DNA from 3 places in the Thalassolituus hydrocarboniclasticus genome. Region 2 is predicted to be linked to each of the others. Evidence: predicted binding sites of a transcription regulator. Region 2 holds the regulator's gene; each other region holds the start of a gene.
The links. Region 2 encodes sigma-54, which starts transcription at its own class of promoters, with help from an activator protein. Its sites were predicted from a motif close to TGGCACNNNNNTTGCTNT; they were not measured.
Positions count from the first base shown of each region.

Region 1: the regulator sigma-54 is predicted to act here: its motif matches at 7,063-7,080, upstream of HUF19_RS06705 (ammonium transporter).
Region 3: the regulator sigma-54 is predicted to act here: its motif matches at 3,456-3,473, upstream of glnL (nitrogen regulation protein NR(II)).

Region 1 covers NZ_CP054475.1:1,525,714-1,535,439, reverse strand. Annotated here, with positions in the region: gene HUF19_RS06730 (patatin-like phospholipase family protein) at 1-63, shown strand, start outside; gene cobB (Sir2 family NAD+-dependent deacetylase) at 65-766, shown strand; gene HUF19_RS06720 (efflux RND transporter periplasmic adaptor subunit) at 994-2,097, shown strand; gene HUF19_RS06715 (efflux RND transporter permease subunit) at 2,100-5,168, shown strand; gene HUF19_RS06710 (TfoX/Sxy family protein) at 5,242-5,547, opposite strand; gene HUF19_RS06705 (ammonium transporter) at 5,683-6,861, opposite strand; gene rlmKL (bifunctional 23S rRNA (guanine(2069)-N(7))-methyltransferase RlmK/23S rRNA (guanine(2445)-N(2))-methyltransferase RlmL) at 7,173-9,320, opposite strand; gene rmf (ribosome modulation factor) at 9,490-9,684, shown strand.
Region 2 covers NZ_CP054475.1:620,979-630,704, reverse strand. Annotated here, with positions in the region: gene HUF19_RS02665 (KpsF/GutQ family sugar-phosphate isomerase) at 1-387, shown strand, start outside; gene lptC (LPS export ABC transporter periplasmic protein LptC) at 387-950, shown strand; gene lptA (lipopolysaccharide transport periplasmic protein LptA) at 937-1,515, shown strand; gene lptB (LPS export ABC transporter ATP-binding protein) at 1,518-2,243, shown strand; gene HUF19_RS02645 (RNA polymerase factor sigma-54) at 2,372-3,871, shown strand; gene hpf (ribosome hibernation-promoting factor, HPF/YfiA family) at 3,902-4,204, shown strand; gene ptsN (PTS IIA-like nitrogen regulatory protein PtsN) at 4,208-4,672, shown strand; gene rapZ (RNase adapter RapZ) at 4,706-5,587, shown strand; gene HUF19_RS02625 (HPr family phosphocarrier protein) at 5,584-5,853, shown strand; gene mgtE (magnesium transporter) at 5,964-7,319, shown strand; gene yjgA (ribosome biogenesis factor YjgA) at 7,341-7,853, shown strand; gene HUF19_RS02610 (carbon-nitrogen hydrolase family protein) at 7,865-8,662, opposite strand; gene HUF19_RS02605 (YhdP family protein) at 8,662-9,726, opposite strand, start outside.
Region 3 covers NZ_CP054475.1:813,359-823,084, reverse strand. Annotated here, with positions in the region: gene HUF19_RS03545 (TolC family protein) at 1-943, opposite strand, end outside; gene HUF19_RS03540 (hypothetical protein) at 1,030-1,500, opposite strand; gene HUF19_RS03535 (SirB2 family protein) at 1,520-1,894, opposite strand; gene dtd (D-aminoacyl-tRNA deacylase) at 2,046-2,480, opposite strand; gene HUF19_RS03525 (DUF4124 domain-containing protein) at 2,775-3,305, shown strand; gene glnL (nitrogen regulation protein NR(II)) at 3,600-4,676, shown strand; gene ntrC (nitrogen regulation protein NR(I)) at 4,679-6,109, shown strand; gene HUF19_RS03510 (DUF6701 domain-containing protein) at 6,130-9,726, opposite strand, start outside.

The DNA of each region.
Region 1 (9,726 bases), 900 kb from region 2:
CAGGATGCCAGTGCCCGGGAAGACGAAATCCGCGCATTCTTCGCTGACCATTTTCATAACTGATATGAAAGCATCCACCTATAAACGCATTGTTGTTCTCACCGGCGCCGGCATCTCCGCCGAGTCCGGTATCCGCACCTTCCGTGATGCCGACGGGCTGTGGGAAAACCACCGCCTGGAGGACGTTGCCACACCGGAGGCCTTTGCCCGTGATCCACAGCTGGTGCAGCGTTTTTACAATGATCGCCGGCGTCAGCTGAGCGAGGTTGAGCCAAATCCTGCTCATCGGGCTCTGGCCGACTTCGAACAGCGCTTTCATGGCGAATTTCTGCTGGTTACTCAAAATGTGGATGATCTGCATGAGCGTGCCGGCAGTCAGAAGCTTCTGCATATGCACGGCGAGCTAAACAAGGCACGCTGCCTGCTGAGTGGCAGGGTCATCGAACATAAAGGCGATATCAGCGCCGATGTTCTCTGCCCTTGCTGCCAGCGCCCGACTCTGCGTCCGCATATTGTCTGGTTTGGTGAAATGCCACTGTATATGGATAAGATCTGCGCCACGCTGGAGCAGTGCGATTTATTCCTGAGTATTGGTACGTCAGGCCACGTCTACCCGGCTGCGGGCTTTGTCGATATTGCCCGTCAGGCCGGTGCCCATACGGTAGAAATTAATCTGGAACCATCCAATACCGAGGATGCCTTTGCCGAACACCTGTACGGCCAGGCTGGCCTGACACTGCCGCATTTTCTGCAACAACTGCTGTAATTCACGCGCCGTAATTGCCTCTCTTTTTAATACAAAGCCAGAAATAAAAGCATTAACTATCGGGTTAAAGCCTGAACTGTCTCGTATTCAGGACGATTGGTTTCGTATTCAGCGTCTGCTGACAGTGGCGGAATTGACCTAAAATCCTGTTCCAAACTGGCCAAACTGTAATGAACGGCCATGCTTATTAGCAAGTTATCCCGCCAGCCCGCTAACAGGAATGACGCATGATCCACGTATCCCGCCCTCTGTGGTTGCTGCCCGTTGCAGCATTAACACTGCTGCTGACCAGCGGCTGCTCTGAACAGCAGCCCGCTGCCACAGCGACTGTCGTACACCCGGCCAAGGTTTTTCAGATCAGCCCGGTGAGCCAGAGCATGCTCAGACGTTTTCCGGCTCAGGTACAGGCAGCAGAGCGTGCAGCGCTGGCTTTCCGCGTTAACGGCGAATTACAGGCCCTGCCTGCACAGGCTGGTAAAGAAGTGCGTCAGGGAGAGATTCTCGCCCGCCTCGACCCTTCCGACTATCAGCTGCGGGTTGATGACCGCAAAGCCCGCTATGAACTGGCGCTGTCACAGTTTCAGCGGGTCCAGAATTTATTCGAGCTCGGACAGATTTCCAAATCACAGTTTGATCAGGCCAAAGCCGAACTGGATATCAGCAAAGCGGCGCTTGCCAGCGCCCGTACCGATTTGTCTTACACCATTTTAAAAGCACCTTTTTCCGGCGTTATCGCTGAAGTCTATGCCGACAATCATCAGCCGGTCGCGGCCGGTAAAACCCTGGTAATGCTGCAGGCCAAAGATCAGCTGGAAGTGCGTCTGCAGGTGCCGGAAAACCTGATGGCGCATATCGCCAAAAAAGAAAATCCGGACTACCAGCCAGATGTTGAATTCGAAGCCCTGCCCGGTAAACGTTTCCGCGCCAGCTATAAAGAACATACCGCCCAGGCCGATCCGGCAACCGGCAGTTTTACCGTGACCCTGACCCTGCCACGCCCGCAGGAACTGAATCTGTTGCCCGGCATGACCGCCAGTGTGCATGTGGATCTGAACCAGGTATTAAGCCAGACCAGCCAGAACCTGATTGTGCCGCCGCAGGCCGTTTTTCAGGGCGAACAGCAGAACGATGGCAGCTCTCAGGCCATGGTATGGATTGTTACTGCGGATATGACGCTGCAGCCCCGGGCTGTTGAAATCGGACAGCTATCAACCGCAGGACTGGAGATTACCCGGGGATTACAGCCGGGCGATACCATTCTCGCCGCTGGTGTTCATCTGGCCCACGAAGGGATGCGTATCCGTCCCTGGGTGAAAGAGCGGGGCCTGTAAGCATGAGTCAGCCACAAAACTCGGCCACTTATTTTATTAAGCACAGCACCACCAGCTGGATGATGCTGGCGATTCTGCTGGTTGGCGGTGCCATCAGCTATCTGGGTCTGGGGCGCCTTGAAGACCCGCAGTTCACCATTAAAGAAGCCATGGTCATTACCTACTACCCCGGCGCCAGCGCGTTGCAGGTGGAGGAAGAAGTAACCGCCCCGCTGGAAAATGCCATTCAGGCGCTGCCCTATATCAAGCATGTTGATTCGATTTCCAAGGCCGGCTTTTCCCAGGTACATCTGGTGATTAAACCGACCTATAAATCCCATCAGCTGGCACAGATCTGGGATGAGTTACGGCGTAAAGTGCACGATAAAATCCCGTCTCTGCCACCCGGTGCCAATGCTCCGGTCGTGATGGATGATTTTGGTGATGTATACGGTGTTTTACTGGCGTTATCGGGTAACGATTACAGCTACGAAGAGCTGAATGATTATGCCGATTATCTCAAGCGTGAATTATCCACTCTTAATGGCATCGCCAAGGTCACCATATCCGGCACTCAGCAGGAACAGGTATTTATTGATATTTCCCGCGAGCGCATGACTAACCTCGGCATTCCGCTATCGCGTCTGTATCAGTTATTACAAACGCAGAATACCGTACAGGATGCCGGTCATATCCGTATCGGTAACGAATATATCCGCATTCACCCAACCGGAGAGTTCCGCTCGGTACAGGAACTTGGCGACTTAGTGGTCAGTCAGGCCGGGTCCGACAAGCTGATTTATTTACGCGATATTGCCAATATTTCCGAAGGTATTGCTGAAGTTCCGGGCCATCTCACCAACTACAATCATATGCCGTCATTACGCCTCGGCATTGCCTTTAACAGCGGCGTTAATGTGGTCGCCGTGGGTGAGCAACTGCGGCAGAAAATGGCCGAACTGGATGCCAACCGTCCATTAGGCATAGAACTGCATACCCTGTACGATCAGCCTGCCGAAGTAGATGCGTCCTCCACCGGATTCGTACTTAATCTGCTGGCGTCCATCCTGATTGTTATCGTTGTTCTGCTGCTGTTTATGGGTATGCGCGCCGGTATTATCATCGGCATTATTCTGCTGCTGACCATTCTCGGCACCTTTATCGCCATGAAGGTCATGGATATTGAGCTGCACCGGATTTCTCTGGGCGCGTTAATTATTGCGCTGGGTATGCTGGTCGATAACGCACTGGTGGTGACCGAAGGTATTATGGTCGGCATAAAAAAGGGCTTATCACGAACCCGTGCCGCTTACGATATTGTGCAGCAGACCCAGTGGCCATTACTGGGGGCGACTGTGATTGCTGTTACCGCCTTTGCACCTATCGGTTTATCACCGGATTCAACCGGTGAATTTGTTGGCTCGTTATTTTATGTGTTGCTGATTTCCCTGTTATTCAGCTGGATTACCGCCATCACCCTGACGCCTTTTCTCTGTCATCTGCTGTTTGATAAAGAAGAACAGCCGGATGCGGAAAGCGATCCTTATCACGGCTTTCTGTACGATCTTTACCGCACCAGCCTGAGCCTGATGCTGGCCCGCCGCGGAACCACGATGCTGGTAATGGTGGTGGCTATGTTTATCGCCATTTACGGCTACAGTTTTGTTAAACAAAGCTTTTTCCCACCATCCAACACGCCAATGTTTCTGGTTGATATCTGGCTGCCTGAAGGTTCTGATATCCGCGCAACACAACAGCAGGCGCTGGCACTGGAAAATTATTTTCAGCAAAAAGAAGAAGTGGAATTTACCTCCTCCACGGTCGGTCAGGGCGAGCTGCGTTTTATGCTGACCTACGCACCGGAGCGTCAGTACCGGGCTTACGCTCAGGTGATGGTACGCACCACTGAACGGGATCAGATTCCGGCATTAATTGACGACGCCCGCCTGTGGGCGCAAAAAGAAATGCCGGATGCGTTTGTAAAATTCAAACGCCTGCAGATTGGTCCGGGCAGTGCTGCAAAAATTGAAGCACGCTTTGCAGGCCCCGATCAGGAACAGCTGCGTATTCTGGCCGAGCAGGCCAAACAGATTATGCGCGCCGACCCCGACACCGATAATATCCGCCATGACTGGCGTGAGCGGGAGAAAGTAATTCGTCCGGTCTTTAATGAAGAAAATGCCCGCCGTGCCGGCATATCCAAACAGGATCTGGACGATCTTCTGCAGCTGAGTTTTTCCGGTAAAAGCATTGGCCTGTACCGCGAAGGCACCACGTTAAAACCGATCATTATGCGTCCGCCAGCCTATGAACGGCTGAATATCGACGGCCTCACCGATCTGCAGATCTGGAGCCCGGTATTTAACCGTTATATTCCGATCGGCCAGGTAGTTGAACGCTTTGATGTGGTGTTTGAAGATCCGATCATCGCCCGCCGTGACCGTAAGCGCACCATCCGTGTCTTTGCCGACCCGGATCTGGACGCCGAGATAACCGCCGATGGTTTATTTAAGCGCCTGCAACCACAGATTGAAGCCATCTCCCTGCCACCCGGCTATGAACTGAGCTGGGGCGGCGAATATGAATCGTCCAGCGAAGCCAAGCAGAGTCTGTTTGCCTCACTGCCGCTGGGCTACCTGCTGATGTTTATTATTACTGTGCTGCTCTTTAATGAAATGCGCAGTGCGCTGGTGATCTGGGCCTGTGTACCACTGGCAATTATCGGCGTCAGCGCCGGTATGCTGTTACTCGGCGCTGAGTTTGGCTTTATGGCGCTGCTTGGTTTTCTCAGCCTGTCGGGCATGATTATTAAAAACGGTATCGTGCTGGTTGATCAGATCCGGCTGGAACTGAGCGAAGGCCGGGAACCATACGATGCGGTTTTTCATGCCTCGGTCAGCCGTCTGCGGCCGGTAACCATGGCAGCGCTGACCACCATCCTCGGCATGTTACCGCTGTTGTTTGATCCGTTTTTCAGCGCGATGGCAGTGGTTATCAGCTTTGGCCTTGGCTTTGCCACCATCCTGACTCTGGGCGTAGTGCCGGTGCTGTACGCCATGAGCCATGGCATTAAGGCTCCCATTAAAAACTGATTAACCAACACCCATAAAAAAACCTCCGTATGGAGGTTTTTTTATGGGTACTACACCGTGCAATGCGATGACATCATTCACTGTCAGCCTGAAACATACGCTCCATTTCGGAGATTCCCTCTAGCTCCATTAACAGCTGTTCCCGTTCACTCTGGGCAACGGCCAACCAGCTGCGGTTGCTAAGGCCACCGACAAGCGCATAGAGAAAATTCAGACTGGGTTTAGCCCGCCCTTCAGCGACGGCCAGCTGCTGTAAGCGATAAAAAGCCATCACCGCACCACAGCTGCGTAATTGTTCAACATCGGTAATGCCAACCCGTGTCAGTGACTGTTCACTTTTCTCGCCCAGGCCGGGTAAATCCCGGATACGTTCTGCCATATCAACCTCCCTGTCTGTAATCCAGGGCAGCGCTGAATAATTCAGAAGAGCCCCGGGCCTGCCTGTAGTTAAACAAAAAAAGCCGCAGGTTTCCCTGCGGCTTTTTTGTTGTGCGAAGCAATGAAAACGGCGTAATCAGTCTTCGCTGGTCGACACAATTTTATGGATCGACAGGTCGGCACCATTAAATTCTTCTTCTTCATCCAGACGGATGCCAGAGATGGCTTTAACAATACCGTAGACCACAAAACCGCCAATCGTTGCCACCAGAATACCGGCAACGGTTCCCAGCAGCTGTGACATAAAGCTTACGCCCCCCAGACCACCAAAGGTTTCTGCGCCGAAAATACCAGCCGCAATACCACCCCAGGCACCACACAGACCATGCAGTGGCCACACACCCAATACGTCATCGAATTTAGGGAATTTATTCTGCGCCAGAGTAAACATAAAGACGAACAACGCACCGGCCACGCCACCAACGATCAGCGCACCGATCGGATGCATCAGGTCAGAACCGGCACACACCGCTACCAGACCTGCCAGCGGACCATTGTGAATAAAGCCCGGGTCTTTTTTACCGACAATCATGGCAACCACCGTACCGCCAACCATCGCCATCAGGCTGTTAACCGCCACCAGACCGGAGATGCCATCCAGAGTCTGGGCAGACATCACGTTAAAGCCGAACCAGCCCACGGCCAGAATCCACGCGCCCAGCGCCAGAAACGGAATGTTGGACGGTGCAAAAGCCACCACCCGGCCATCACGGTAACGGCCACGACGGGAGCCCAGCAGAACAACCGCGGCAAAGGCAATCCAGCCACCAACGGCGTGCACCACAACGGAACCGGCGAAGTCGTGGAACGGAGCACCAAAACTGCTTTCCAGCCAGGCCTGAAAGCCATAGTTACCGTTCCAGATCATGCCTTCAAAGAACGGATAGACAAACGCCACCGTCAGGGCAGAGGCAATCAGAATCGGGTAGAACTTAGCACGCTCAGCAATACCACCAGACACGATGGCCGGAATCGCCGCCGCAAAGGTCAGCAGAAAGAAGAACTTAACCAGGTCGTAACCGTTGTTCGCTACCAGTTCACTGGCGCCACTGAAGAAATTCACCCCGTAGGCAATCTGATAACCAATAAAGAAATACGCCAGTGTCGACACACCAAAGTCGGTGATGATTTTTACCAGGGCGTTAACCTGGTTTTTATGGCGCACCGTACCGACTTCCAGAAAGGCAAAGCCGGCGTGCATTGCCAGTACCATAATGGCACCGAGCAGAATAAACATGGTGTTGGCGCTTTGCATCAAAGTCTCAACGGCGCTGTTGATGCTGTTAACGTCAATAGTTTCCACGTTGTGTCCTCACTTTAATTCGCTGGATTCTCGCTGATAAAAACGGCTCGCCCAGATCAGTTGATCAACAACCACAGTTGTGATGCTTCATGAGAGTGCCGACTGGAAAAATGAACACCAGTGTGGTGCGCCACCATCCAATAAGTCAGGGTTTTAGCAGGTTCTGTACCAACTTTGTCAGGATTGCCTGACAAAGCCGGAACAAAGTGTGAGGAGTGCGCACGCATTCAGTTCCCACGCGCCCTGAATGCGTGCAAACAGATTCAGGCAGGATGCGTAATATGGAAGCAATGGTGAATATTAGGGCGACGTCCGTAATCGAACGGCACCGATTTTGCGCTCACATCCTTTATCGTGAACTCTTTTAGTGCATCCATATCCAGATCAAAGCGTCGCAGGTTATTGGAGAAAATCAGCAATCCACCCGGATTCAGACAGCGCATGGCCTGTTCTACCAACATTACGTGATCGCGCTGAATATCCAGTACGCCTTCCATGCGCTTGGAATTAGAGAACGTTGGCGGGTCCATAAAGATCAGGTCATAGCGTTCATTACAATCACGCAGCCACTGTATACAGTCGGCCTGAATAAATTCGTGCTGTTCCGGTTTGATACCGTTCAGCAGGAAGTTCTCTTTGCCCCAGTTAAGGTAGGTACGCGACATATCAACGCTGGTGCAATGCGCTCCGGCTACCGCTGCGTGCACACTGGCGGTGGCGGTATAACAGAACAGGTTCAGGAAGCGCTTACCGGAAGCCAGCCCGGCAATCTGCAGACGGGTCGGACGGTGATCAAGGAACAGGCCGGTATCCAGGTAATCTTTCAGATTCACCAGAACCTGCACATTACCTTCACGTACCGGCATAAAACGCTGTTCGGTGTTCTGCTTCTCGTACTGACGTTTGCCCGCCTGACGCTCGCGGCGCTTGAGTACGATCTGCTGGGCCGGAATACCGGTTACTTCAGGCAACACGGCCAGCACATCCAGCAGACGACGCTCTGCTTTGGCTTCGTCGATGGATTTCGGCGGTACATATTCCTGCACATGCAGCCAGTCGCCATACAGATCAACCGCCACCGCGTATTCCGGCAGATCGGCATCGTACAGGCGATAACATTCAACGTTTTCGCGCCTGGCCCACTTCTGCAGTGGCTTCATATTCTTTTTCAGACGGTTGGCAAAGGCTTCAACCGGGCCGCGGATCATACTGCCCTGTGGCTGTGCTGAGCGTTCATCAGCAGCACCGAATACCAGCAGACGGGTCGCGATCTGCCCATTCATCAGGCGATATTGCTTATCCAGCGGACGGCGGATGCTCTTGGCCAGATCGGTATTACCGGTAAACACCGCCAGCTGCCATTGTGGCAGGCGCATGGTGGCATCGTGGAATTGCTGATACAGCGGCGCCAGCTGTGGCAGTTCGCTCAGACGCTCACCATAAGGCGGGTTACAGACCACCAGACCGCCCTCTTCAATCACTTCGTTCTGCACCCGCAGCTGCTCAATCGCACGGCGTTCCAGATGAATCTTACCGGCCAGCGGAGAGCGGCTCAGGTTCTGATGGGCGGCCGCCAGCTGATCGGCATCAATATCAAAACCGTACAGGCGGCTGTGCATGGCGTTAAGCCCCGCGGTACGGCGCAAACGCGCCTGTTCGACCTCGGCCAGCCACAGCTGCCGGGTATGGCCCAGCCAACCTTCAAAGCCCCACTTCTGGCGGTTCAGACCCGGCGCGATGTCGGCGGCCATCATCCCCGCTTCAATCAGCAAGGTGCCGGAACCACACATAGGATCGATCAGATGCTTACCTTCGGCCGCCAGTGCAGGCCAGCCGGCGCGGATCAGTACCGCAGCCGCCAGGTTTTCTTTCAGCGGCGCTTTACCCGGCTGCAGACGGTAACCACGACGGTGCAGACTGTCGCCACTGAAGTTGTAATACAGATTAAGTTTGCCTTTGCGCAGCTGCGCTTCAATACGGACATCGCCGTCTTTATCCACCGACGGGCGGGCGCCGGTGTCCTCACGGAAACGGTCAACAATGGCGTCTTTGATCTTTTGCGCGCCAAACTGCGTATTGTTGAGGTAATCAGTACGGCCGTGAAAATCGATGCGGAAGGTCGCCCCCACAGCAAAGATGGCTGGCCATTCGACAGAACGGGCCGCTTCGTACATTTCGTCGACATTGTCTACCTGACTTTCATTCAGAGGCAGCAGCAGGCGGCTCGCCAGACGGCTCCATAAACAAAAGCGATAGGCCAGCGTCAGGTCGCCGCGCCAGATCACACCAAGGTGTGTTTCACGTTCAACTTCACCGCCCAAGTGCCTGATTTCATCCGCCAACAGGGATTCGATACCTTTCGGGCAGGCCGCCAGCCAGGTCATGGTTGTTGCTGTTGTTTCATTTTGCATGATGAGAAAACCCGTTTCGTCAAATAGCCTGTGGCTGTAAGAATAGTGACGCTTAGAAGTAATAAATAATTAACATTCCTCACCAGCCTGAGGTACAACAGGGGTTCGGTCAGTGATTCAACCAGTTGTTCTGGCCGTCGAGCAAATAACTTTAGCGAGGAAGCTTTCTATGAAAAAACAGAAACGCGACATGCAGGAAAGAGCTTTTGCACGTGGTTATCGCGCTGGCGTTGAGCGCCGTTCAAAAGATCTTGCACCCATAGGACCACAACGAGACTCCTGGCTTGCAGGTTGGCGTTCCGGTCGTGCCGACCACTGGGATGGTTACACCGGCGTTTCTGGCATTCATAAAATGGCCGTATGACGTTCTCCAGGGCTTAATGCCCGTTGTGCACGCTTCCTCTTC
Region 2 (9,726 bases):
CGCCGCCTGCTGCTGAAAGTGGAAGACATCATGCACGGTGGCGAGCAGATTCCGGTGGTATCCCCTTCTGCCACGCTGTCTGAAGCCCTGCTGGTTGTGACCTCCAAAGGTCTGGGCATGACCACCGTACAGGACAACGGCAAGCTGGCCGGTATTTTCACCGATGGCGACCTGCGCCGCGCAATCGATCACGGCGTTGATATTCACACCGCCACCATGGCCGATGTGATGACTCCGGGTGGCAAAACCACCACACCCGGCACTCTGGCGGCGGAAGCACTGAAGCTGATGGAAGACAACAAGATCAACGCTCTGGTCGTAAAAGACGGTGACGCAACCGTCGGCGTCATCAATATGCACGACATGTTACGCGCGGGCGTGATCTGATGCGCAAGCGCTATCTGCTGCTGCTGCTGACCCTGTTTTTTGGTCTGGCCCTGCTGGCAGTGGATCGCTACACACTGGAGCAGGCTCCGGCCCTGAGTGAACTGCAGAATCACGAGCCGGATTACTACGGAGAAGGGCTGCATAACCGCCAGTACAACAGTGACGGTGAGTTGCAGCAAACCTTTGTCGCCGCCCGCTCCACCCATTATCCGCAAACCGGCAGCACACTGCTCAGCGAGCCGCTGCTGATGTCAGAAGACGACGATGGCCAGACCTGGCAGGTCAACGCCAACGAAGGTACGCTGCTCGATAACGAACATTCGCTGCGCCTGATTGGCGATGTAAAAATCCGGCCGCTCAATCCTGCTGATGCTGCTGACGACCTGCTGATCGAAACCAGCACGCTCACCTATCACAGCCGCCAGCAACTGGCCGAAACCGATCAGCCGGTAACCATTACCAGCGCACAGGCACGCATCAATGCAACCGGTATGACACTGGATATCGCGCGCCAGCGCATGGAATTCAAATCACAGGTGGATACCCGCTATGTTCCGCAATAATTACCACTTTCTGGCCGGCCTGCTGTTACTGTGCTGCACGTCGGTTACGAGCGCGTTACCCGATGACTGGCAGCAGGAAATGACCATTCTTTCTGACCACGCCGAGCTGGACCGTAAAGCCGGAGTGGTCATTTATCAGGGCAACGTCGTGCTTACTCAGGGAACGATGCGTATTGAATCGGAGCGCCTGCTGATTATCCGCTCCGGCAATGCGCTGGAAAAAGCCATTGCCGAAGGAACAGCGAAGCAACCCGCACGCTATCAGCAACAGATCAATCCCGGTAAACCACTGACCAAAGCCCACGGTCAGCGCATTGATTACTTTGCCCAGCTGCGGGAAATCACCATTCAGGGCAATGCCCGGCTGGAACAGGACGGCAACCTGTTCAGTGGTGAGCGCATTCTCTATGACATGACCAAAGAAACCGTCAGCGCCAGTGGCGGCACCAGCACCTCTGCCCAGGGCGGCAACGAAAACGACAAACAACGGATTAAAGTTGTGATTCAGCCACAGGCTCCGGCCGAACCGGCAACCGGCACTGACAGCAAGCCAGCACAGGAATAACCATGAAAACCCTGAAAGCCGAAAATCTGGCCAAAAGTTATAACGGCCGGGAGGTGGTGAAAGACGTATCCATGTCAGTGCAAAGCGGGCAAATCGTCGGCCTGCTGGGGCCCAACGGCGCCGGCAAAACCACCTGTTTCTACATGATTGTGAACCTGGTACAGGCCGACAAGGGCCGCATCAGAATTGACGACGAAGACATCAGCCATCTGCCGATGCACGGCCGGGCGCAGAAAGGCATCGGCTATCTGCCACAGGAAGCCTCCATTTTCCGCAAGCTGAGCGTAGCCGATAACATCCTCGCCATTCTCGAAACCCGCAAAGACCTCAACCGCGCACAGCGCCTGGAAAAGCTGGAAGAGCTGCTGAATGAGTTCCATATTCAGCATATCCGCAACAGCCTTGGCATGGCGCTGTCCGGTGGTGAAAGACGCCGGGTCGAGATTGCCCGCGCGCTGGCGGCTGAACCGTCCTTTATTCTGCTCGATGAACCCTTCGCCGGGGTTGACCCGATTTCTGTAGCTGACATCATGGACATCATCCGACAACTCAAGGCGCGTGGCATCGGCGTACTGATTACCGACCACAACGTACGGGAAACTCTGGCTATCTGTGAGAAAGCCTATATTGTCGGAGGGGGCCACATCATCGCCGAAGGCACCGCTGAACAGGTATTGGCCAGCGAGCAGGTGCGCAAGGTATATCTGGGCGAGGACTTCCGCCTGTGATGGCCTCTCAGGCAGCAGAGAAGCGCCTGATGATTCAGCGCAAAGGAAGATGCACAAAAGATTCCAAGGTTTACCGCTTGGCGTATAATGCACAGACTATGCCGATACTGAGTGATTACTGAACTTTTATGAAAGCGTCTCTTCAGTTAAAGATGGGTCAGCACCTGACCATGACCCCTCAGTTGCAACAAGCCATCCGCCTGCTTCAGCTGTCTACCCTCGACCTGCAGCAGGAGATTCAGGAAGCCCTCGATTCCAATCCGATGCTCGAAGTCGAAGAACACGAGCACGATGACCTGCCCGACCTGTCCCGCAACAGCGATCACGACACCAGCACCAGCCACGAAGTCAGCAGTCAGGACGACAGCCATAACGACACCCCAGAGCTGGACGAACAGTGGTCACAGGAACAGCTACCCGACGACCTGCCGGTCGACAGTCAGTGGGAAGACACCTACCAGACCACCGCCAGCGTTGCCTCCGGCAGCAGCAGTAATGCCATCGACGACGATTTCGACTACGACTCACGTCATGCCAGCACCGAAGATCTGCAGGACCATCTGCTGTGGCAGCTTAACCTGACTCCGATGTCGGACACCGACCGCGAAATTGCCCTGATGCTGATTGATGGCGTGGATGACGACGGCTACCTGCATACCACCGTTGAAGATATTCTGGAAAGCATGGACCCCGCACTGGACGTCGAAGAAGACGAAGTGATGGCCGTGCTGCACCGCCTGCAACAGTTTGATCCCGCAGGCGCGTTCGCCCGCGACCTACGTGAATGCCTGCTGCTGCAACTGCAGCAACTGCCGGCAGAGACCCCATGGCTGAACGAAGCCAAAATGGTTATCCGCGACTATATCGAGTTGCTGGGCAGCAAAGATTACCCAACGCTGATGCGCAAAACCAAGCTGCGCGAAGATGACCTCAAAGCAGTACTGCGCCTGATCAAAGAACTCAATCCCAAGCCGGGTGCCGGTATCAGTGCCGAGCAGGCCGAGTACGTAGTGCCCGACGTACTGGTACGCAACATCCGTGACGAATGGCGGGTTGAACTGAATCCGGAAATCGCCCCCAAGCTGCGAGTGAATGCTGACTACGCCTCACTGGTCCGCCGCTCCGATAACAGCACCGATAACGCTTTCCTGCGCGATCACCTGCAGGAAGCGCGCTGGTTTATCAAAAGCCTGCAAAGCCGCAATGAAACCCTGCTGAAAGTGGCCACCAAAATCGTCGAATATCAGATCGAATTCTTCGAACAGGGCGAGGAAGCGATGAAGCCGCTGGTTCTGCACGATATCGCCGAAGCCGTTGGTATGCATGAATCCACCATTTCCCGGGTAACCACCCAGAAATACATGCACACCCCGCGCGGTATCTTCGAGCTGAAGTACTTTTTCTCCAGCCATGTCAGCACCGATGGCGGTGGCGAATGTTCCTCTACCGCAATCCGTGCCATGATTAAAAAACTGATTGCCGAAGAAAATGCGCGCAAGCCGCTGAGCGACAACAAAATCGCCGCAGTGCTGGGCGAAAAAGGCATTCAGGTCGCACGGCGCACGGTGGCCAAATACCGTGAAGCCATGATGATTCCGCCTTCAAATGAACGTAAACAATTGATTTAAAAACAACAGCCAGCAACAAGGAGTCTGGACATGAAGATCAATATCAGCGGTCACCACGTTGACGTTACCGAATCTCTGCAAGTGTACGTAGACGAAAAAATGTCCAAGCTGGGACGCCACTTTGACAACATCACCAACGGCCAGGTAACCCTGACCGTTATTAAAGAGCGCATGATTGCTGAAGCCACCATTCACGTCAGTGGTGCTGACTTGCACGCCAGCGCCGAGCACGATGATATGTATGCGGCCATCGACCAGATGACAGACAAGCTCGACCGTCAGGTTCTGAAGCACAAAGAAAAACTGGTGGCGCGGCAACACGGACAAGGCTGATTAATGGACATTCGCATCGAGGATATCCTCACACCGGAACGCACCCTGATTGACGCACCGGTGTCCAGTAAGAAGAAATTACTGGAGTACCTGGCAGGTTTTATCGCTGAGCAACTCAGCGACAGCTCCGCCGACGATATTTACGAGCGATTACTCGGCCGGGAACGCCTTGGCAGCACCGGGATTGGCGAGGGTATCGCCATTCCCCACTGCCGCCTGAAGCAGTGCGACCAGGCCATGGGCGTACTGCTGCGTCTGGTGGAACCGGTGGATTACGACGCCATTGACCGTAAGCCGGTCGATCTGGTGTTTGCTCTGCTGGTTCCCGAAGAAGCCACTGAACAGCACCTGCAGGTGCTGGCCATGCTGGCACGCAACTTCAGCGAGCCGGCCTACCGCGAGGCACTGCGCAAAGCGCCGGATGCGCAACGGTTTTATCAGCGGGCACTGAGCGGACAACCGGGCTGACATCAGCCCAACGGCCAATGGAGGAGCACAGCAATGCGTTTAGTAGTGATCAGTGGCCGGTCCGGCTCGGGCAAGTCCAGTGCTCTCCACGTTCTGGAAGACCTTGGTTTCTACTGCATCGACAATCTGCCGGTCGCCCTGTTACCGGCTCTGGCCAGACAGACTGAAATTGAAGAAAAGCTGGCCAAAGTCGCGGTCAGCGTCGATGCCCGCAATCTGCCCCATGCCTTCGATAATATTCACGAAGTTCTGCATCAGTTACCCAGTGCAGAATACCAATTGGATGTGGTCTATCTCGACGCCAGCGAAGAAGTGCTGTTGCAGCGCTTCAGCTCTACCCGGCGTAAGCACCCACTGACCAGCAAAAGCACATCTCTGGCCGAAGCCATCGATAAAGAGCGCCTGCTGCTGGAACCCATCGCCAACCTTGCCGATCTGACACTGGATACCACCAACATGTCCGTGCATGAGCTGCGCAGCCTGATCAAACTGCGGGTGGCGGATAAAACCAGCAACGACATAGCCATCCTGTTCGAGTCATTCGGCTTCAAGCACGGCATCCCGATTGATGCCGATTATGTATTCGACGTGCGCAACCTGCCGAATCCATACTGGGACCCGGCACTGCGCGCTTTTACCGGACGCGACCCGGAAATCAGGAATTTCCTCGCTCAGGAACCGCAGGTCAGCCAGATGCAACAGGACATCAGTGGCTTTATTCAGCGCTGGCTGCCGGCCTTTGTCGATGCCAACCGCAGCTATATGACCATTGCCATCGGCTGCACCGGCGGGCAGCATCGCTCCGTTTACCTGGCAGAACAACTTAAGGCAGAATTCTGCCATCATTACAGCAATGTTCAGGTTCGCCACCGCGAGCTGGGCAGCGCCGATATTCATCAGGATCAGAACGGATGACCAGCACCGAAATCACCATCATCAATAAGCTCGGTCTGCATGCGCGAGCGGCTGCCAAGCTGGTTTCCACAGCCGCTGCTTATTCCTGCCAGATCAAAGTCGGTTACCCCGACCGCATGGTCGACGGCAAAAGCATTATGGCGGTGATGATGCTGGCCGCCAGCAAAGGCACCAATATTCATATTCATGCCGAAGGCCAGGATGCCGAACACGCACTGGCAGCTCTGGTGGATCTGATCAACCGCCGTTTTGACGAAGAAGAATAGCCCGGTAAAACAATCTTCTAGACGGAATTCTGCGAGTAGTTTCGTGGTATCAGAGGCCTAATCAGGCTAGAATCTGAGCATTCAACCATCCCCCGAACCGAGCTTGACTCATGGCACAGCAAACCGAAAAGGCTAAAGCCAAGTTACACAGCCTGACCGCCGCGCTGGAAAGTGGTGCGCTGGCGCAGGTCAAGCGCATCCTGAATTCGGGTCTGGCTCCGGTTGATATCGCCCACCTGATCGAATCCTCTCCGCCTAAAGCCCGTAAACTGCTGTGGGAACTGGTCGATAAGGAACTCGAAGGCGAGGTCATGCAGAACCTCAGCGAAGAGCTGCAAAGCCACTTCCTGAGCGACATGAGTGCGGAAGAAGTTGTCGATCTGACCGCCGACCTCGACACCGATGACGTGGCCGACATGCTGCAGCAGCTGCCTGAGCGTGTGACTCAGGAAGTTCTGGAGTCGATGGACCATCAGGACCGCGCCCGTCTCGAAGCCGTACTGGGCTATCCGGAAGACAGTGCCGGTGGTCTGATGAACACCGATACCGTGACCATCCGTCCGGATATCACCCTTGAGGTTGTCCTGCGCTACCTGCGCCGCCACAAATCCCTGCCCGCCATGACCGATAACCTGTTGGTGGTTAACCGCCAGAACGAATTTATCGGTACGCTGGCGATCAGCAAACTGCTGGTCAGCGACCCGCAACAGACTGTGCGTGAAGTGATGAGCACCGACGCGCGGGTTATTCAGGCAACCCAGCACGAAAGTGAAGTTGCCAAACTGTTCGAACGCCACGATCTGGTATCGGCGCCGGTGGTTGATGCCGCCGGTATGCTGCTCGGCCGTATCACCATCGATGACGTGGTTGACGTTATCCGCGAAACCGCGGACCACTCGCTGATGAGTATGGCCGGTCTGGATGACGAGGAAGATACCTTCGCCCCGACGCTGAAAACCAGCCGTCGCCGCGCCGTCTGGCTGGGTATTAATCTGCTCACCGCGCTGGCCGCCTCTGCCGTTATCGGCCTGTTTGATAAAACCATCGAGCAGGTTGTGGCCCTTGCGGTTTTAATGCCGATTGTCGCTAGCATGGGCGGCATTGCCGGCAGTCAGGTGCTGACTCTGGTTATCCGCGGTCAGGCGCTTGGCCATCTCAGCGGCAGTAACTTCCGCTGGCTGTTTAACCGCGAAATTATGGTTGCCGCCATTAACGGCGTACTCTGGGCTGTGGTTATCGCCTTAATTACATACGCCTGGTTCCGTGACCCGGCTATCGCCCTGATTATCGGCGCGGCCATTATCATCAATCTGATGGTGGCGGCGATGGCCGGCGCCAGTCTGCCACTGCTGCTCAAAGCCCGTGGCATCGATCCCGCCCTGGCTGGCAGCGTGGTGCTGACCACCGTCACCGACGTGATCGGCTTTCTATCTTTCCTGGGGTTAGCTACCCTGTTCTATCTGTAACCTGCATTTAAAGTACCCCTGATGAACGAATCTGATTACCCGGACGACGAGATCGAATACGTCAGTAAGTCCGAAATGAAGCGCGAAGCAGAGCGCTGGCAAGAACTGGGCAAACGTCTGACCGAGCTGAGCACTGCCAAGCTGAAAGAATTACCGATCAGCGAAACCCTGTATAACGCTCTGGTGGAAAACGCCAGGCTGAAGCAGCACGAAGCCAAGCGCCGTCATATGCAGTACATTGGCCGTCTGGTTGGTGATGAAGACCGGGATGCGATTCAGGCCAAGCTCGACCTGTTTGATCCATCCAGCGAAGCCTATGGCCGCCGCATCCGTCAGCAGGAATTGTGGCGTACCCGTCTGGTCAGCGACAGTAACGGACTGAATGCTTTTATCGAAGAGTTTCCGGCGGTGGACCGCCAGCAGCTGCGTAATCTGGTGCGTAACGCCCAGAAAGAAATGAGCAGCGAACCACCGAAGCCCGGCACTTCATATAAAAAGCTGTTTCAGTTTATCAAGGAGCAGATGGCCGACTAACGGCCATCCGTTCAGAAACGCCGGTGCTGAGTCACCGGCATTTTTTTGCGTACCTCCGCCAGCTGCGGCAGATCAATCTCCGCCAGCGCCACACCGGCCTCTTCTTCCAGCTCGGTCATTACCGTTCCCCAGGCATCAATAATCTGCGAATGACCATAGGTACGGCGTTTATCGTCATGCCAGCCACACTGGTTCGCGGCCAGCACATAGCACTGGGTTTCAATCGCGCGGGCACGCAGCAGTGTTTGCCAGTGCGCGGTACCGGTGGTGTAGGTAAAGGCCGCGGGCACAGAAATCAGCTCCGCGCCCTGCTCGCGCAGACGCTGAAACAACCCCGGAAAGCGCAGGTCGTAACAGATCACCAGCCCCAGTCGGCCGGCCGGTGTATCCACCAGCACCACCTCATCCCCGGGTGCAAAGCGTTCTGATTCACGGTAACTGCCGTGGGCATCGCCAACATCGACATCAAACAGATGAATCTTGTCGTAGCGGGCAACCTGTTCGCCTTCGCTGTTAAACACCAGACAGGCCGAACGCACCCGCGGATCGCCGTCCGGACATGGCATCGGCACCGCACCGGCCACCAGCCAGAGTTTCAGCTCCTGCGCCCAGCCGGCCAGACGCTGTACATACTGCGGATCTGCAGCAATGGCGTTGTACTGCTTACCATCCAGCGTGAGGAACATTTCCGGTAGCAGCGCCAGCACCGCCCCCTGTGCCGCTGCCTGCTGCAGCAGGTCATAGGCCTGTGCCAGATTGTGCTCAATCTGTGTCTGGCTGCTGAACTGAATCACCGCGACGCTAGCCATCAGTCGTCGTCGCCTCCGCCGAAGATATAGAAAATACTCTTGAAGCGTTCCAGCAGGCTGCGGCTTTTCTTACCGTCGACTTTATCGTCAAAGGCCTGATTGATCTTAAGATCCGGTTTTTCCCAGGTGCCTTTCAGGTCGTAACTGGCACTGGTGAAGCGCGCCAGCTCATCGCCGATCAGTTTCTCGGTAACGTAGATCGAGGCCGCAACCGGTGGCGCCAGACCGGCCAGCAGTGCCACCATCGGCAGCGTACTGGATACCGGGAAGGTCACCGCCAGCTTCATATCCAGCGTCTGGGTATTCAGATCGGTGCTGCCTGAGGTCAGGAATTTCCCCCCCGGACCATCCATGCTCAGCGGCTCGGTCAGGGTCAGCAGGCCATTCTCAATCCGCGCCTTGCCTTTCAGTGTGTCGAAGGCCACCCCGGACTGATACAGATCGGAGAAGTCGAGCTTCAGGCGGCGGGCGACCGAATTAAAGTTCAGCGCACCAAAGGCTTTTAACGCTCCGGCACCTTCGGCAGCCATATTGCCGTCTTTCACACGGAAGCTGGCCAGACCATTGAGGGTTTTGTTGTTGTAGGCCAGTGGCGAGCCCTGCCAGCTCAGCTGCAGGGTCGAGCGCATATCCTTACCTTCAATCGCGGCTTCCTGACGGAAGGCGCGCTGCACCCGGCCAAGGTCATTGCTGCTGATCTGCAATGTATCGAGGCGGGTCTGATGCTGGCCGTTCTGTTTCAGCCAGTAGACATCCCCGCTAAAGGTCATGCCTTTCATATCGCTGTCGTGCAGGATGATCTGCATACCATCAGCCTGTGGCCGGCTGCTGACCTTCCAGCGGCCAAAGTTGCGGCTGCCGACATACAGCTCCGCCAACTCCATATCCATTGGCGGAAAAACCGCCGGATCGAGTTCGGCCAGCGGATCTGGTTTATCAGCAACCACGGTCACCTCATCCTGACTGCCATCCAGCGTCGCCAGATTGCCCGGTTCCTCTTCGTCCGCCGGCAGGTGAATATAATCGAGCGTCATCTGAATCGGCTCATTGCCCGGCAACATACG
Region 3 (9,726 bases), 190 kb from region 2:
AAACAAAATCCGCACGGTCGTTCCCCATCGCATCATCACCGCGATAGCCATAACTGGCCTGAATACCCCATTGTGCCTTGTTCTCCTGACGCGCCAGTTCGATATCGGCGGCGGCACTGGCAACGCGGTTTTCTGCCTGCGCCAACAGCGGGTGCTGCATAAGCAGTGCTGCCAGCGCCTGATCGTCGGCCATGATGCCGGCCAGCACCTCTGACGGTTCAAACGCCGGGGCATCCGACAGTGTCAGGGCACTCGCCGCCTCATTATCCGGCAGCCATTCATTCAGCCGCTGACGCGCAGCCTGATACTGCTGCTGCAGATTCAGCAGGCGCTCACGGATACGCTGGGTTTCCAGCTCAACGCGCAGCAAATCCTGTTGCTGCGGCCCGCTGTCGGCATTCAGTCCGCTGGCATTACGGTAACGGCGGTTCAGCACCGCAGCCTGCTGCTGCAAATGCTGCAGATGACCAGCGGTCAGCTGTTCCGCCGCCTGCGCACGGGCGGCTTCGAGCCACAGCAGTGACACTTCACGACGCAGCTCGCGGGCCCGCAGCGCCTGATTTTCGCGGCTGAGGCCGGCCATCAGACTTTGCTTCTGTGCCTGCAGGCCGAGGCTGTCACCGCGCGGCAGCATCTGGCTGATCCCCAGCTGGATCTGGGTCATGGGTTCCTGCTCAAACGACCAGGAGTCGGTAGGTAGATTCTGCGCATTCAGCGCGATTTTCGGATTAGGCCAGTAACGACTGGCGGCGCTGTCCTGGCGATAGGCCTGTTCCAGCTGACGCTGGCTGCGCAGTGCCGGGTCCGACTGCAACGCGTAACTGCGCGTCTGCTCCAGACTCAGGTCCGGCTCTGCGGCCTGCATACTGAGCGCTGGCCAGCACAGCAGCGCAAACATAATGGCCTGCGCGGCGGGGTGGCGGCCGGTAAAAAACGACATCATGGAAATACTCCACTTTCAGCAAATCAAAAAAACACACAGATCAGCGGCGGTTGTCGCCAATATCCATGCGGTTCTGTAGCGATGATTCAGCTGAAAATGGGGGGACGTTGCGGCAGGGCCAGCACCACGGCCGCAGCCGGGCGTGGGTCATAGCGGGAAAAACTCTGCTGTTTGCTGCGTATGGCACGCGGCATATCCAGCGTCATGGCAAAAGAAGAACAGGCACCGGCACAGCAGGGGCAGGATGCATCACAGTCGGTCATCGTGACGCTACTATGTTCACCGGCGCTGTGCATATTGCTGTTGTATGAGACGTGCTGAGCACCGCTCATATCATCCATAGCCATCATGCTGTGACAGGCAGGCATATCAGCAGGCATCTGAGAATCGCCGCCCGCCTTCATCTGTACCAGCTCATTCTGCGCTGTCATTTGCCAGAGCATCAGCGCCTGGCTGTTGGCACTCAGCACCACTGCAAACACCAACGACAGTACCAGCAGCCCATAAAAAGGGCCGCGCAGCCGGCGGTTGATGGATGAGAGGCTCAGTGTCTGCAAGTTTCTGTCCTGTTATTGATCAGAAATACGAAAACCAGGATACAACATTATGCGTTTTTGCTACGCCAAGAACATAGGCATAACTCAATAACGCCATAAAAAAGGCACTGCGGCTGGCGCGCTTGATCGCGGCGGTGCCAAAACCGATGTACAGCAACAAGCCAATGACTTTAGCGGTCAGCCAGGCATCGGTCAGCGGGTACTGGGCAATGCGGATACACAGCATAATGGCAAACACCAGCAGCAGGGTATCGAGCACATGAGGCAGTATTTTCAGCAGTTTGTTCCGGCGCCAGACCGGTGCGAAATAAAACAGCATAAAGCGGCCGGCAAACAGCAGGACGGTTAAATAGGCAAAGCCCGCATGTGAGTGTTTCAGTACAGAGTAATCCACGATGTTCTCCGCTATACACGCCGTTGTTAACTACAGCTCAGCACAAGCTGACAACGGTCGGATAAAAATGGGTCGCGAGCATAGCAAGAAGTGCGCGCCGATTCACCCGCCAACACAAAGAGCACGCCAAGCTGGCCTGTGTGGAGACATGTCAGACTTCGAGCCAGAAGGTCACCGGGCCATCGTTGGTCAGAGATACTTTCATGTCCGCACCAAAGCGACCGCTGGCGGTGGTTACCTGCAACGCCGCCTGCTGCAGAAAATAGCGGTATAACTCATCGGCCAGCTCCGGCGCTGCTGCGCGGGAAAAACCCGGGCGGGTGCCTTTGCCGGTATCAGCCGCCAGCGTGAACTGCGACACCACCAGCAACTCATAACCGCAATCAAGCAGGCTGCGGTTCATGCGCCCCTGCTCATCGGCAAAAATACGGTAGTTCAGTACTTTATTCAGCAGCTTATCGGCGCTGGCCGGCGTATCATCGCGCTGCACACCCAGTAATAACAGAATGCCGTCGCCAATGGCTCCTGTGGTTTCGCCATCCACCACCACGCTGGCATTGCTGACGCGCTGAATCAATCCGATCATAGATACTCTGCCCAGAACACAAAAGCGCAGAGAATAACCGCTCAGCACACAGGCGCAAGCCTCTGGTCATATACCGCCAAAGATAGCCATCCGGCTGGCGGATTCGTCTGCCATAACGGATCATCAGCCGATAAATGCTGTCTCAGTGATAACCGGGTCGCGCCCGCGGCTCCGCCTTGCTGATATAACCTCCGGGCGGCAATATAGCAGATACGGAAACAGCCCAACGGGTGTACGCTGGAGTTCTGCGGCCATACTTCTTCCGGACAACCGACTTAAATATGCAGGATTATCATGACTAAAAAGACACTGATGTCACTCATTCTCTTACTAACAGCCTGCACCAGTCTGGCGACCGAGGTGTACATCAGCCGCGATGCCAACGGCAACGTTATCTTCAGTGATAAGCCGGGGAAAAACTCTGAAAAGCACGCGGTGAAAGAGCTGCCTTCCATTCCGGCCTATGTCGCCCCTCCCACTGCTCACCAGCCAGCGAAGGTGAATGAACCCAGCTTTAACTACACCAGCCTGACCATTATCACGCCAACCAATGGCCAGGATATTCCCACCGGCTTTGCCGGTAATGTCGAGGTCTCCGGCGTCCTCAGCCCGGCTCTGCGTGAAGCTGACACCCTCTATCTGCTGGATAACGGCGAAGTGTTGCGACAGGGACGACAAACGGCCTTTCAGCTCACCAATCTCAGCCGTGGCGAACACGCCCTGCAACTGGTCGTGCGTGATAAAGCCGGCAACACCATTACCAGCAGCAATGTGGTAACCATCTATGTGCAGCGCGCTTCGGTACTGAACCGTTCAGGTCGCTGACACAAGGCACCAATTTCGCGCACCAAAATAATCAAAGGCACTGTTTTTGTGCGCGAAAATCTCCTGTATGTTCCCTCATGTTCGACTTAGCAACATGAACCGCCCACTCTGGCGCTAATATTGTGCACCCAGGTAATAACCTTTTATATATGGCTCAGTTTTTGCTGAAAGCCATGTGCACAATGTTTCAGCGGCCTGACAGATGGCCACGACTGCCCTCTGGTATTCCTGCAGATGGAGTGGTCTGACCCACGCCTGACACGGCGTTAATACAGGCAGCAAACGGAGATAAGCATGCTGGCCAGCCCGATCATCAATCAACGTCTACTGGAGCACCTCAATACCGGGGTTCTGCTGCTGGATGCCGACCTGACGGTTCTTTATATGAACCCGGCGGCCGAAGCCCTGCTGGAAATGAGCGGCAAACGCTGTCTCGGCGTACCCTTTTTTGAACTCGCCATCGAATCTGAAGAGGCGACCAGCGCACTGGAACAGGCCATTATTACCGGCCACTCCTACACCAAACGTGAAGCCACTATTCAGCTGCACAATCAGCAACAGATGACTCTGGATTACAGCGTCAGCCCGGTGTCCCATCCGGAAAGCCGCCTGCCATCGCTGCTGATCGAACTGCAGGGCCGTGACCGGCTGATGCGTATCAGCCGTGAAGAACAGCTGATCGCCAAACAGGAAACCACCCGCTCGCTGGTGCGCGGTCTGGCCCACGAAATCAAGAATCCTCTCGGTGGTATCCGCGGCGCGGCGCAATTGCTGGAGCGTGAACTGCCTTCGGCCGACCTGAAGGAATACACCAACATTATTATTGAAGAGGCCGACCGCCTGCGTGACCTGGTCGACCGTCTGCTTGGCCCGCGTCAGATTCCGAAACAGGAACAGGTTAATATTCACGAAGTGCTGGAACGAGTCTGCCAGCTGATTGATGTTGAATCTGGCGGACGCATCAATATCGAACGCGATTACGATCCATCCATTCCGGAGCTTGAGGCCGACAAAGGTCAGCTGATTCAGGCGCTGCTGAATATCTGCCGCAACGCCATGCAGGCAATGCTCGAAGCCCAGCCACCACTGGCACAGCCACAGCTGAGTTTGCGCACCCGCACCGTGCGCCAGTTTACCATTGGCCATCAGCGTCACCGTCTGGTCGCACAAATCGACATCAGCGACAACGGCCCGGGCATCCCCGAAGAATTACGTGAAAATCTTTTCTACCCGATGGTCAGCGGCCGCGCCGACGGCACCGGACTGGGATTATCGATCTCACAATCCATTATCAATCAGAAGAACGGCATCATTGAATTTGTCAGTGACGCCAGTAAAACCGTCTTCTCTATTTATTTACCTCTGGAATAACTATGAGCACTGTCTGGATTATCGACGACGACAAATCAATCCGCTGGGTTCTGGAAAAAGCTCTGGAACAGGCCAATATCACCACCCGCGTGTTTGAACAGGCGGAACCGGCACTGGCAGCATTAAAGCGCGAACATCCGGATGCCATTATTTCCGATATCCGTATGCCCGGCATGGATGGTCTGGCGTTATTACGCCATGCGCACGAAGCTCACCCGGATTTACCGGTGATTATTATGACCGCCCATTCCGACCTGGAAAGCGCGGTATCGTCCTATCAGCAGGGTGCGTTTGAATATTTACCCAAGCCATTCGACGTGGATGAAGCCGTTAGTCTGATTCACCGTGCGATTGCCCACTTCGCCGAATTAAACGCCAATGCGCCACAGAGCGCGGAAGAAACCGAAGAGCATGAAATTATTGGCGAAGCGCCGGCTATGCAGGAAGTTTTCCGTGCTATCGGCCGCTTGTCGCAATCCAATATTACCGTATTAATTAACGGTGAATCCGGTACCGGTAAAGAACTGGTTGCCCATGCCCTGCACAAACACAGCCCGCGTTCAGCGCAGCCATTTATTGCCCTGAATATGGCGGCTATTCCCAAAGACCTGATCGAGTCAGAATTATTCGGCCACGAAAAAGGCTCCTTCACCGGTGCCGGCGGTCAGCGCCGCGGTCGTTTTGAACAGGCCAATGGCGGTACGTTATTTCTCGACGAAATCGGTGATATGCCGGCCGATACCCAGACCCGTTTATTGCGTGTTCTGGCCGATGGTGAATTTTACCGCGTAGGTGGTACCACGCCGGTCAAAGTGAATGTACGGATTATTGCCGCAACTCACCAGAACCTTGAAGGTCTGGTTAAAGAAGGACGTTTCCGCGAGGATTTATTCCACCGTCTTAACGTTATCCGTATTCATCTGCCACGTCTGGCGGATCGCCGCGAAGATATTCCGAAATTATTGTCACACTTTTTAAAGCGTGCCGCCGAAGAGCTGGAAGTCGAAGCCAAAACCCTGCGCAGCGAAACCGAAGATTATTTAAGCTCGCTCGACTGGCCGGGCAACGTCCGTCAGCTGGAAAATACCTGCCGCTGGATTACCGTCATGGCGTCCGGCCGTGAAGTATTGATCAGTGACCTGCCACCGGAACTTTTGGAACAGCAGGGCAGCATTCATACCTCCGGCAACTGGGAGCAGACGCTGCGCTACTGGGCAGACCAGCAACTGGCCAATGGTGTTACCAATCTGCTGGATACCGCCGTACCGGTGTTTGAACGCATTATGATTGAAACGGCACTCAAGCATACCGCCGGGCGCCGCCGTGATGCCGCCAACCTGCTGGGCTGGGGACGTAATACGCTGACCCGTAAAATCAAAGAACTGAATATGGATGGCCACGGTTCTGATGATGACGATGACAGCGACGAGTAAGTCCTTTTATAAGTCAGGCCTCAGGGCCTGACTTCACGCCAGTAAATCACCCGGTCATGACCACGGTAAATACCAAAGGTGGCCATCGCCTCAGGCTCGTCCAGCGAGCCGTTATTATCAAAATCATCCTGCAGCCATACAGGCACAGAAAAACTAACCGTCGCCGTACCGGTATCCGGTGTGCCGCTGTGTAAAACCGGAGCCTGCAGTAACACCGCATCCGTATTGCGGCCACTGGCCAATGTCCGGCTGTTACCCAGCACACTGGTCAGGGTTGACGGTAACACGCTGGCATTAATGATGCTGTTATAATTCCAGCAGCTGTCGTCGTTATTTTGCCAGAAGCGGCCATCAGAAAAATATTCCGTTCGCGCTGGCATCTGTAAAGGTTGCGTCTCCGGACCATAACTGTCTTCCAGCCATAAGCGCCCATAACGCAGCTCAAAAGCGGCGGCCGGATTCAACGCCAGAGGTGCACTGATATCGGTATTATCGGCATCGGCAAAACGGCTCAGGATTAACGTAATATCCGGTGAAAATGGATTGATTTTCGCCCTCGTTTCTTTCGTATAGGTAAAACTATCCTGCAAAACGTTGAGGGTGTAATTCAGAACACCGGCGTCGGCACTGACCGCCAGATTACCGCTTTGCAGTACGGTGCTGAGTGTGATTGGCAACCCGTCATTTGCCAAGGCACTATTGTCTTCTGCCGGAACCATAAACTGGGCATTACCAGCCAGCAACTTCATAAATCCGCTTTGCGTGTAATTAAGAGTCGTGACATTGGCAGCATTCTGCGCTTCGAGTCTGAGCACCGGCGCAAGCTCCCAGCGAATATCCTGGCCGCTGTAAGCAAATGGAGCACTGACAGAACAGAACGGCTTCAGCTGTCCACCACTCTGTTCGCTGACGGCAAAATGATGCGGATAAAAACGGCCGATTGCCGTACTGACTGCGGCAGGCAGGGTCACGCCATGATAATTACTGCCCGCTGTTAAACGGATATTAAATACTCCGACTTCAGAGACATTCGCGGCCAGAATATTTTTATTATCCACAGCAGCATTGTGATTATATTGTGCCGGTGTGAGTACGGCATTAACTCCACCGGATGGGGCAACCAGCTCCGTACTCAGAGCCATATCTGTCAGTGCAAAACCGGGGGTTGGCGTGTTATCGCAAAAATCAGTATCGGCAGCACTCTGCCAGCCGACGGCAGAAATATTCAGATTAAAATTATCGCCGGCTTTAGCAAAGGCCGGACAACCGGCATAGTTTGCAGCACTGGCCGGGTTGCATTCGCCGGCATTGGCATCGGTCTGAATACAGAAACCGGCCGGATAACTGACAAAGCGGTCGTTACCACTCATAACCAGCCCGGCTTCACTGCCACTGCCCTCATAGCGGACATTCAGCTGCATCAGCCCTGCATCCGCATAATTTATCTGCAGCGGGGTCTGGCCATTGGCATCAAAATTCAGTGTGAGTGTCACCGGTGATGCGGAAATATCAGCGATGTTATTGCCATTAACCGTTACCGGCCAGGACACTACCCGGGAAGAATTACCAGGGTCGATATATTGTGAATTAAGCACAACATCGCGACTGACATTAGCAAACCCCGGTACGCAGGCCTGTGTCGAGTCATCTTTTTTAACGGCTTTCAGCAGTACATCACTGGTGCCCAGCCCTGCAGGAAAATCCGGAATATCCAGCACAAAACCAGAGTCTGCAAAGGTCATGCTGCAGTTGGTCGATAATGCGCCACCGTCACGCGAGCAAAGATTAGACGTAAACGCCTGCGATACCGGAACCGACGACAACACCTGCAGATTCACACTGCCTGCAATGTTCTGACGCAAAGCCAGCGTCGCCGAACCACCACTGAAAGTTTGTACATTTCCTCCCTGCCAGCCGGAAGGCGCCAGTGTCACCGTGACCGGATCAGTATACAGACTGGAACAGCTGGCATTGGCACAGGCACGAATAAGTACTTCCTGCGGCGAACAGGTCAGGCCACTGCTGGCGTAATCCATTTCGAAATGATGAACAATCGGCCCGATCGGATTAATCGTATTGGCGCAGACCCGTAACCGATCTATCTCATGATTATTACTGGAGGCGCCGGTAGAGCCGGTCAGTGACAACAGTAAATTCTGTGGAATAGCCGCCTGCCCATTAATATTGGCAATATTTACCGGCGCCACCAGCGTGGCATAACCTGAGCCGGTATCGCGCTGTACGCTGACAAGCGATTGTCCGGCAACACGGGAATCAATAACAAAACGATAACGGTGAGCCGGGCCACCCGCAGAGGATGTTGGCCGTTGATCCACCCCCGGAGATAAGCTGTTGGTGCCTGTCAGATAACGATAGCCACTGCTGCCACTGCCCGAACCACGGATGGTTACGCTGTCGGATCTGGCGCCCGGCCCCCCAATCCGGCCTTCGGTCGGATTGGAAAAGTTTCCGTACTCATCCAAACCAATTCCCAGCCAACCGCCGGCAAAGCCAGGATCACCATTGTCCCGTTGCGCATAACCCAGTGAGCCACCAAAGCTGCCGGACTGCGGGGTAATCGTGGCATCAGAGAAGACCACCGAGATACCGTCAGCACCGGTACCAAAAAAGGAAGTTGACCAGGCGTAATGGGTGAATTCAATCACCACAATATTATTGGCCGCAGGGAATAAACGCTGCAGTGTCGAAGCCGTGGATTGATAGGTAACATCCTGTGTCAGGCGCAAACGGTTATTTACCAGCGAGGGCGTAAAGCTGCCGGACACCGCTGAAGTAACCCAGTCATTACCCGCTGACGAGCGGTTAAAATCATCGGTAAAACAGGTCAGTGGCGCGCTGTCGGCTTTAATACGCAGATCGTCCAGGTGGAAGTAATCATTACCGCCACTGTTGCCCCCGGTCTGACGGAAGCGGAACTGAAAATTGCTGCTCAGCGCACTGGCAGGCAGGGTAAAAGAACTGTTTCCGGTATCGCCGGTCAGGCCATTTCCCAGAATGGTTTGCAGTACAATCCAGCTGCCATTATCAGTGCGGTATTCAGCCACCAGATCTTCACCGGGATCCGGATCTTCACTGAAAGCATCGTCTCCGCGCCGCCACCAGTATTCAACAGTCACTTCTGAATAAAAGCTTAAATCCAGGGTTTTCAGCTGCACACCGACAATACCGCTGTTGGTATTTAATGAACGAGTCGGGCTTCTGGAAGTGGCACTGGAAATTCCGGCATTGCCTCCAGCAGACGTTACGGACCAATCAGCCCCCAGACTGCTGCGCTCAAAATCATCGCAAAAAATAACAAAATCATCGCCACAGTAACCGCGACTCTCGGTCAGTTTGACGTCATCAACATGCCAATAATCATTATCAGGGCCATTACCACGATCAAGCTGAAAACGGATACGCAAACCGGTGTACATTGCAGCCGCCGGTAATTCGTATTCAGCCAGTCCGGATTCTCCAGCCGTACCATTACCAGCAAAACGGTCCAGCTCTACCCAGGTTGTATTATTCAATAAGATATAAATGATCAGATCTTCATTACCATCCGGATCTTCACTGAAACTGTCATCGCCGCGCCGCCACCAGAACGATAATGT